Regions from separate parts of the Streptomyces sp. NPDC101776 genome, predicted to be linked through region 2. Evidence: riboswitches for the same ligand, from Rfam matches in the RefSeq annotation. Region 2 holds a riboswitch; the other holds the start of a gene.
The links. Region 2 has a riboswitch for cobalamin ahead of metE (5-methyltetrahydropteroyltriglutamate--homocysteine S-methyltransferase). Riboswitches for the same ligand answer to the same signal wherever they lie in the genome.
Positions count from the first base shown of each region.

Region 1: it holds a riboswitch for cobalamin, as region 2 does, so the genes downstream of both, ACIRRY_RS45405 (ribonucleoside-diphosphate reductase subunit alpha) here and metE (5-methyltetrahydropteroyltriglutamate--homocysteine S-methyltransferase) in region 2, are expected to answer to the same signal.

Region 1 covers NZ_JBIWMV010000026.1:35,220-39,607, forward strand. Annotated here, with positions in the region: gene ACIRRY_RS45405 (ribonucleoside-diphosphate reductase subunit alpha) at 1-2,133, opposite strand, end outside; cobalamin riboswitch at 2,258-2,399, opposite strand; gene ACIRRY_RS45410 (GNAT family N-acetyltransferase) at 2,435-2,941, opposite strand; gene mctP (monocarboxylate uptake permease MctP) at 3,071-4,388, opposite strand, start outside.
Region 2 covers NZ_JBIWMV010000001.1:59,255-63,642, forward strand. Annotated here, with positions in the region: gene metE (5-methyltetrahydropteroyltriglutamate--homocysteine S-methyltransferase) at 44-2,356, opposite strand; cobalamin riboswitch at 2,497-2,723, opposite strand; gene meaB (methylmalonyl Co-A mutase-associated GTPase MeaB) at 2,820-3,812, opposite strand; gene scpA (methylmalonyl-CoA mutase) at 3,809-4,388, opposite strand, start outside.

The sequences.
Region 1 (4,388 bases), on a different contig from region 2:
CTCCCACGCGGTGCGGTACAGGGCGCGCACGTCGGCCGGGATCCAACTGAAGTCCTGCACCGAGCCGTTGGCGTCGCGCAGCGCCTCGCGGGTGCGGGCGTCCCACACGCCGAGCTGCTTCAGCTCGTTCACCAGGTACGAGTTGACCTGGAGGAACTCACCCGACAGCGTCTCGCGCTTGAAGAGGTTCGAGACCTGCGGCTCGATGCACTCGTAGACGCCCGCGATGGACGCGATGGTGGCCGTGGGTGCGATCGCCAGCAACAGGCTGTTGCGCATGCCGACTTGGGCGATACGTTCCCGCAGCGCGGCCCAGCGCTCCGGCCAGGTCAGCTCCACGTCGTAGTGGTCGGGGTGCAGGACACCCCTCGCCGTACGGGTCTTCTCCCAGGCCGGGAGCGGGCCGTTGCGCTCGGCGAGGTCGGCGGAGGCCTCGTACGCGGCGAGCATGATGCGCTCGGAGATACGGGTCGAAAGCGCCTGCGCCTGCGGGGAGTCGAAGGGGACGCGGAGTTTGAAGAAGACGTCCTGGAGGCCCATCGCGCCGAGGCCGACCGGGCGCCAGCGGGCGTTGGAACGGCCCGCCTGCTCGGTCGGGTAGAAGTTGATGTCGACCACGCGGTCCAGGAACGTGACGGCGGTGCGGACCGTCTCGTCCAGCCGCTCCCAGTCGATGTCGCCGTTCGCTTGGTCGACGAACGCGCCCAGGTTCACCGAGCCCAGGTTGCAGACCGCCGTCTCGCCGTCGTCCGTGACCTCCAGGATCTCCGTGCAGAGGTTGGAGGAGTGGACCGTGTGGCCCGGCTCGGCCGTCTGGTTGGCGGTGCGGTTGGCCGCGTCCTTGAAGGTCATCCAGCCGTTGCCGGTCTGCGCGAGGGTGCGCATCATGCGGCCGTAGAGGTCACGGGCCGGGATGGTCTTCTTGGCCAGGCCCCGCGCCTCCGCCTTGCGGTAGGCCGCGTCGAACTCGCCGCCCCACAGGTCGACCAGCTCGGGCACGTCGGCGGGGGAGAACAGCGACCAGACGCCGTTCTCGTTCACCCGGCGCATGAACTCGTCCGGGATCCAGTGCGCCAGGTTCAGGTTGTGCGTACGGCGGGCGTCCTCACCGGTGTTGTCCCGCAGTTCGAGGAACTCCTCGATGTCGGAGTGCCAGGTCTCCAGGTACACCGCGGCCGCGCCCTTGCGCCGGCCGCCCTGGTTCACCGCGGCCACCGAGGCGTCCAGCGTCTTCAGGAACGGGACGATGCCGTTGGAGTGCCCGTTCGTGCCCCGGATCAGCGAACCGCGGCTGCGGATACGGGAGTACGACAGTCCGATGCCGCCGGCGTGCTTCGAGAGGCGGGCGACCTGGTGGTAGCGGTCGTAGATGGAGTCCAGCTCGTCCAGCGGGGAGTCGAGGAGGTAGCAGGACGACATCTGGGGGTGCCGGGTACCGGAGTTGAAGAGCGTGGGGGAGGAGGGGAGGTAGTCGAGGCGGCTCATCAGGCGGTAGAGCGCGGCGACTTCGTCCAGGGCGCGGGTCGAGTCGTCCTCCGCCAGACCGGCCGCCACGCGCAGCATGAAGTGCTGGGGGGTCTCGATGACCTTGCGGGTGATCGGGTGGCGGAGGAGGTAGCGGCTGTGGAGGGTGCGCAGGCCGAAGTAGCCGAAGCGGTCGTCGGCGCCCTCATCGAAGGAGGCGGCGATCAGCGCGTCGAGACGGGCCGCGTGCAGCGTCACGAACTCGGCGGTGCGGTCCGCGATCAGGCCCTCGCGGTGGCCCACGGCGACGGACTCGGTGAACGTCGTGACGCCCTGCGAGGCGGCCTCGGCGGCGATGCTGATCGTCAGCAGCCGGGCGGCGAGCCGGGAGTAGACGGGGTCCTCGGAGATGAGGCCGGCGGAGGCCTCCGTGGCCAGTTCGCGCAGTTCCGTCAGGTCCGCGCGCGCGGACCGGCCGCGCAACGTGGCGGCGGCGACCCGGCCCGGGTCGGCGTCGGGAAGGTCGGCGGTCAGCTCGGTCAGGGTCCGCAGGATCGCGGTGCCGGGGCCGTCGGCCCCGGGAACGACCGCTCCGGGAACGGCGGTTCCGGCCGCGGTGTCCTCGGTCGCCTGGATCGCTGATGCCGGCTCTGCTGGCGCGATGGTCACGGTGGGGCTCTCCCTCGCTCGGCACGGGGCCTTGCGGAGGGCAGGCGGCAGTACACGAGCGCACGGGGCGTCGCGTCCACCGGCCCACTCCACGAGGCCCGGACGTCATACGCCCTGACCGGGTGGCCGGGCGCGCGCCGTCGGCAGGTCCTCGGACTGGCCAGGCGTGCATATGCACGCAAGTACACCGTTGCGGGACAGTTCCGGATTCGCACCGGATTCCCCTGCGGCGACAGCGAGCACGAGCATACATCTTGTGCTCGCCTGTCACGCCACCACCAGATGTTGTGTCGCGGCGGTTTCAGAGTGTCAGTTGATAGGTGAGCAGAGTGAGATCGTCCAGGTGTGGCACGGGATTCCAGTCCCGCTCGGGTGTGCGGACGAAACCTAGGCGTTCGTAGATGCGGTGGGCCGCGTGCATGGAGGACTGGGTCGACAGGACGATGGTTGTGCAGCCCTCGGTGGCTCGGGCGCGGGTCACGCAGGCGCGGACGAGGGCCTCTCCCGCGCCTCGACCGCGGGCCGTGCGGGCTACCGCGAGGGCGCGGATCTCGGACTCGCCGGGGCGGGCGATGTCGGCGACGGGGCCGGGGCCGTTGACGAAGGTGACGCCGCCGAGGAGGTGGTCGCCGTCCATCGCGACGAGGACCTCGGCCGCGGCGGCTCGTTTCGCTACGTCCTTGAGTACGGGGAGGTAGGGGTCTTCGTCGCCGTAGTCGAGGAGGCCGTCCTGGAGGTAGGCCTGTGCGGTGATCTCTCCCAGGGGTTCGTACTCGGTGGGGTCTGCTCGGCGGATGAGGATGTCCATGGGGGTGAGTGTGTACGACAACGGGCCGCCGAGGGGGTGCTCTCGGTGGCCCGCTGCGGGTTCGTCGTGGCTGGTCGCGCCCACGCGGCGGAGCCGCACATTGATACAGCCCCGCGCCCCTAGGGGGTGTCAGTGGCCGGCGATTACGGGGAGCTCCTCTTTTACTCCCGGGTCGCCCGCGTCTGCCGTGTAGTCCCCGGGGCTCGTCTCGTCGACGCCCTCCGGGGCCTTGGCCGCCTTCAGCACGAACGTCAGGACCACCGTGACTACGACGTTCAGGACGAACGCCGTCAGGCCGATGTAGCCGATCTCGCCGATGCCGGGGATCTCCTTGGACGAGCCGCCGAAGTGATCCTGGGTCGGGGAGGCGACGCCGTAGGCCGCGAGGGTGCCGTAGAGCATGCCCACCGCCCAGCCGGTGAGGAGGGCCCAGCGGTGGAACCAGCGGGTGAAGAGGCCGCCCACCAGGGACGGGAAGGTCTGGAGGATCCAGATGCCGCCCAGGAGCTGGAAGTTGATGGCGACTGTCTTGTCCATCGTCAGGACGAAGGCCAGGGCGCCGACCTTCACCAGGAGGGAGACCAGCTTGGAGACCTTGGTCTCCTGGGCCGGGGTCGCGTCCGGGTTGATGAAGTCCTTGTAGATGTTGCGGGTGAAGAGGTTCGCCGCCGCGATGGACATGATGGCCGCGGGGACGAGCGCGCCGATACCGATCGCCGCGAAGGCCACGCCCGCGAACCAGTCCGGGAACATGTTCTCGAAGAGCTGCGGGATCGCCAACTGGCCGTTGGTCACCTTGACTCCGGCCGCGATCGCCATGAAGCCGAGCAGTGCGAGCAGGCCCAGCATCAGTGAATACAGGGGCAGGATCGTGGTGTTGCGGCGGATCACGTTGCGGCTCTTGGAGGAGAGCGTCGCCGTGATCGAGTGCGGGTACATGAAGAGGGCCAGTGCCGAGCCCAACGCCAGTGTGGCGTACGTCCATTGGCCCGCCGGGGCGGGGACCAGTCCGCCCGCTCCGGCCGCCTTGAACTTGGCTCCCGCCGCGCTGAAGATGTCGTCGAAGCCGCCGAGCTTGATCGGGATGTAGATGATCGCCACCGTGATCACGATGTAGATCAGGCCGTCCTTCACGAACGCGATCAGCGCGGGGGCGCGAAGGCCGGACGAGTAGGTGTAAGCGGCCAGCACGGCGAACGCGATCAGCAGCGGCAGGTCCTTCACGAACCAGTTGGAGCTGGCGCTGCCGCCCACCCCCATGACGTCCAACACGGCCTGGATGCCTACCAGTTGGAGCGCGATGTACGGCATCGTCGCGAGGATGCCGGTGACCGCCACCGCCAGCGACAGGCTCTTCGAGCCGAAGCGGCCGCGCACGAAGTCGGACGTCGTCACGTATCCGTGCTTGTGCGACACCGACCAGAGCCGGGGCAGGAACGTGAAGATG
Region 2 (4,388 bases):
GGCGGCCGGGAGGGGTGTCCCCCCGGCCGCCCCCGCCCTCGGATCAGGAACCGGCCAGCTCCGTACGGACCGTACGGGCCGCCGCGACCAGGTTCTCCAGGGACGCGCGGGTCTCGGGCCAGCCGCGGGTCTTCAGACCGCAGTCCGGGTTGACCCACAGCCGCTCCGGCGGAATGGCCTCAAGTCCCTTGCGCAGCAAGGCCGCCGCCTCGTCCGCGCTCGGCACACGCGGTGAGTGGATGTCGTAGACACCCGGTCCCGCCTCACGCGGATAGCCGTGCCCGGCCAGCTCACGGGCAACCTGCATGTGCGAGCGGGCCGCCTCCAGGCTGATGACGTCCGCGTCGAGATCGTCGATGGCCTGGACGATGTCACCGAACTCGGCGTAGCACATGTGCGTGTGGATCTGCGTGTCCGGCCGTACCCCGGCGGTGGTCAGCCGGAACGACTCCGTCGCCCAGGCGAGATACGCCGCCCGGTCCGCCGCCCGCAGCGGCAGGGTCTCCCGCAGCGCGGGCTCGTCGACCTGGACGACCGAAGTCCCGGCCGCCTCAAGGTCGTTGACCTCGTCGCGCAGAGCCAGGGCGACCTGCCGGGCGGTGTCCCCGAGCGGCTGGTCGTCCCGGACGAAGGACCAGGCGAGCATGGTGACCGGCCCGGTCAGCATGCCCTTGACCGGGCGTGAGGTGAGCGACTGGGCGTACGTCGTCCAGCGCACCGTCATCGGTTCCGGCCGCGAGATGTCGCCGGCCAGGATCGGCGGCCGGACGTACCGCGTGCCGTACGACTGGACCCAGCCGTGCTGGGTGGCGAGGTAGCCCGTCAGCTGCTCGGCGAAGTACTGGACCATGTCGTTGCGTTCGGGCTCACCGTGCACCAGGACGTCCAGGCCGGTCTTCTCCTGGAACGTGATCACCTCCTGGATCTCGGCCCTGATCCGCTCCTCGTACCCGGCCGTGTCGATCCGCCGCGCCCTCAAGTCGGCCCGTGCGGTGCGCAGTTCGGCGGTCTGCGGGAACGAGCCGATGGTCGTCGTCGGCAGCGACGGCAGCCCGAGATGCGCGCGCTGCGCCACGGTCCGCTCGGCGTACGGCTGAGCACGGCGGGCATCGGCGTCCGTGACGGCGGCCGCCCGGGCCCGTACGGCGGGGTCGCGGGTCAGCGACGAACCCGCGCGGGACGCCAAGTCGGCGCGGTTCGCGGCGAGTTCGGCGGCGATCGTGTCGGTGCCCTGGGCCAGCCCCTTGGCGAGCGTGACGATCTCGCCCGTCTTCTGCCGCGCGAACGCCAGCCAGCGCAGGATCTGCGGCTCGATGTCCCGCTCGGCGGCGGCGTCGAGCGGGACGTGCAGCAGCGAGCAGGAGGCGGCCACGTCGACCTGGTCGGCCAGCCCGAGCAACGTCCCCAGCGTGGCCAGGGACTTGGTGAGGTCGTTGACCCAGACGTTACGGCCGTTGACGACACCCGCGACCAGCCGCTTGCCGGGCAGCCCGCCCACCGCGGCCAGGGCGTCCAGGTTGGCGGCGGCGGACTCGGTGAAGTCGAGCGCGAGCCCCTCCACCGGGGCCTTCGCCAACACCGTCAGTGCGTCGCCGAGTTGGTCGAAGTAGGAGGCGACCAGGAGCTTCGGGCGATCGGTGGCGCCTCCCAGGTCGCGGTAGGCGCGGGCGGCGGCGTTCAGTTCGGCCGGGGTGCGGTCCTGGACCAGGGCGGGCTCGTCGAGCTGCGCCCACTCCGCGCCCGCCGCCCGCAGATCGGCGAGGACCTCGGCGTACACCGGCAGCAGCCGGTCCAGCAGGGTCAGCGGGTCGAAGTCCGCGGGGGCGCCCGGGGCGGGCTTGGCGAGCAGGAGGTAGGTCACCGGGCCGACCAGCACCGGGCGTGGGTTCAGGCCGAGGGCGAGGGCTTCCCTGAATTCCGCGACCTGCTTGGTGGAGTCGGTGGTGAAGACGGTGTCCGGGGCCAACTCCGGCACCAGATAGTGGTAGTTCGTGTCGAACCACTTCGTCATCTCCAGCGGCGCCACGTCCTGCGTGCCGCGCGCCATCGCGAAGTACCCGTCCAGCGCGTCGAGTTCGACGGCGGCGCGGTGGCGTGCGGGGATCGCGCCGACCATGACGCTGGTGTCCAGGACGTGGTCGTAGTACGAGAAGTCGCCGGTCGGTACCTCGTGGACGCCGGCGTCGGTCAGGTGCCGCCAGTTCGCGCGGCGCAGTTCGGTGGCGGTGGCCCGGTGGGTGTCGGCGTCGACGCGGCCCTTCCAGTAGCCCTCGATCGCCTTCTTCAGTTCACGGCCCCTGCCCTGGCGGGGGTAGCCGTACACGGTGGACCGTGCGGGCTTCGCTGTCGCTGTCACGGAACTCTCCTTCGCGAGATGTCTCCCTGAGATCCCGGTACGGGACGGGGGCGCGAAGGAACGTCAGACCGGGGGTTGTTGTGCCCGCCGGTATGTACGCCGACCCGCCCACGAGGTCACCGGGATTCCGCGCGTGAATGCTTCGCGTGCGGGCAGTTGGCAGGTCTTCGGACTTGCGGGCACGTCCTCCTTTTCTCACCGGAGGACACCTACTGGCCGTCGCTTCCCAGGTCCTGTTGTGGGCCCAGTGCGTATGACGGCGGTCGTTCCTGCTTACCGCTGCGGGGCAGTCCCGGAGTTTCACCGGGTTCCCTCTTGCGACGCGTCCGTCTGGCTGACGGGGCGAACCAGCTGCGCGGCCAGCCTAAGGGGTGGGGGTCTTGTGCGTCGATCTTTTGCTGCGGCCCGGTGGGGGCTGGGCGCGCCCCGCGGCGGAGCCGCATATCGATATGGCCCCGCGCCCCTAGGTAGCTTGGGGTCCCCGGGATTCGAAGGCTCGCAGGATTTCCTCTGCCGCCAAAGTTGCCGTCGACTCGCCCTCGCGTACCTGGCGTTCGAGGTCCGGAGCCAACGCGCGTACCGCCGGATCCGAGTGCAGCCTGCCCAACAGCTCCTCGCGGACCATCGTCCACGTCCAGTCCACCTGTTGCTCGCTGCGCTTTGCCGCCAGGCGGCCGGTGGACTCCAGCAGGGACCGGTGTTGTTCCAGGCGTTCCCAGATCGTGTCCAGGCCTGTTCCCTCTCGTGCGCTGCAACTCAGCACCGGCGGCGTCCAGGCCGCGTCGACGGGATGCATCAGCCTCAGCGCGCCCGCCAGTTCACGCGCCGCGCTCTTCGCGTCGCGCTCGTGGGGGCCGTCCGCCTTGTTGACGGCGATGACGTCCGCCAACTCCAGGACGCCCTTCTTGATGCCCTGTAGCTGGTCGCCCGTGCGGGCCAGAGTCAACAGGAGGAAGGAGTCGACCATGTTGGCGACCGCCGTCTCGGACTGGCCCACGCCTACCGTCTCGACGAGGACGACGTCGTAGCCCGCCGCCTCCATCACCACGATGGACTCGCGGGTCGCCTTCGCGACGCCGCCCAGCGTGCCGGCGGTGGGGGAGGGGCGGACGAAGGCCGCGGGGTCCACGGCCAGGCGTTCCATGCGGGTCTTGTCGCCGAGGATCGAGCCGCCCGTGCGGGTCGAGGACGGGTCGACGGCCAGTACCGCGACCCGGAAGTCGAGCGAGGTCAGCAGCGTGCCGAACGCGTCGATGAACGTCGACTTGCCCACGCCCGGGACACCGCTGATGCCGATGCGCCGGGCCCGGCCGCTGTGCGGGAGCAGTGCGGTCAGCAACTCCTGGGCCATGACCCGGTGTTGGGGCTTGGTAGACTCGACGAGGGTGATGGCTCGGGCCACCAGCGCCCGTTTTCCGTCGAGCACGCCCTTCACATAGGTGTCGAGCTCGATCACAGGGTGTGCCCGAGGTCGGCGGCCAGGCGCTGCACCAGGTCGTAGGCCGCGTCCGGGATCACCGTCCCGGGCGGGAACACGGCCGCCGCGCCCATCTCCAGGAGCGTGGGGACATCTTGGGGAGGGATCACCCCGCCGACCACGATCATGATGTCCTCGCGGCCCTCCTCGGCGAGGGACTCCTTCAACGCCGGTACGAGGGTGAGGTGTCCGGCGGCGAGGGACGACACTCCGACGATGTGTACGTCCGCCTCTACGGCCTGGCGGGCCACCTCGCCGGGGGTCTGGAAGAGGGGGCCGACGTCGACGTCGAAGCCGAGGTCGGCGAAGGCGGTGGCGATCACCTTCTGGCCGCGGTCGTGGCCGTCCTGGCCCATCTTGGCGACCAGGATGCGGGGGCGACGGCCCTCGGACTCCTCGAAGGCGCTCACCAGGGTGCGGGTGCGTTCCACGGACGGGGACTCGCCGGCTTCGGTGCGGTACACACCGGAGATCGTACGGATCTGGCTCGCGTGCCGCCCGTACACCTTCTCCAGCGCGTCGGAGATCTCGCCGACCGTCGCCTTCGCGCGGGCC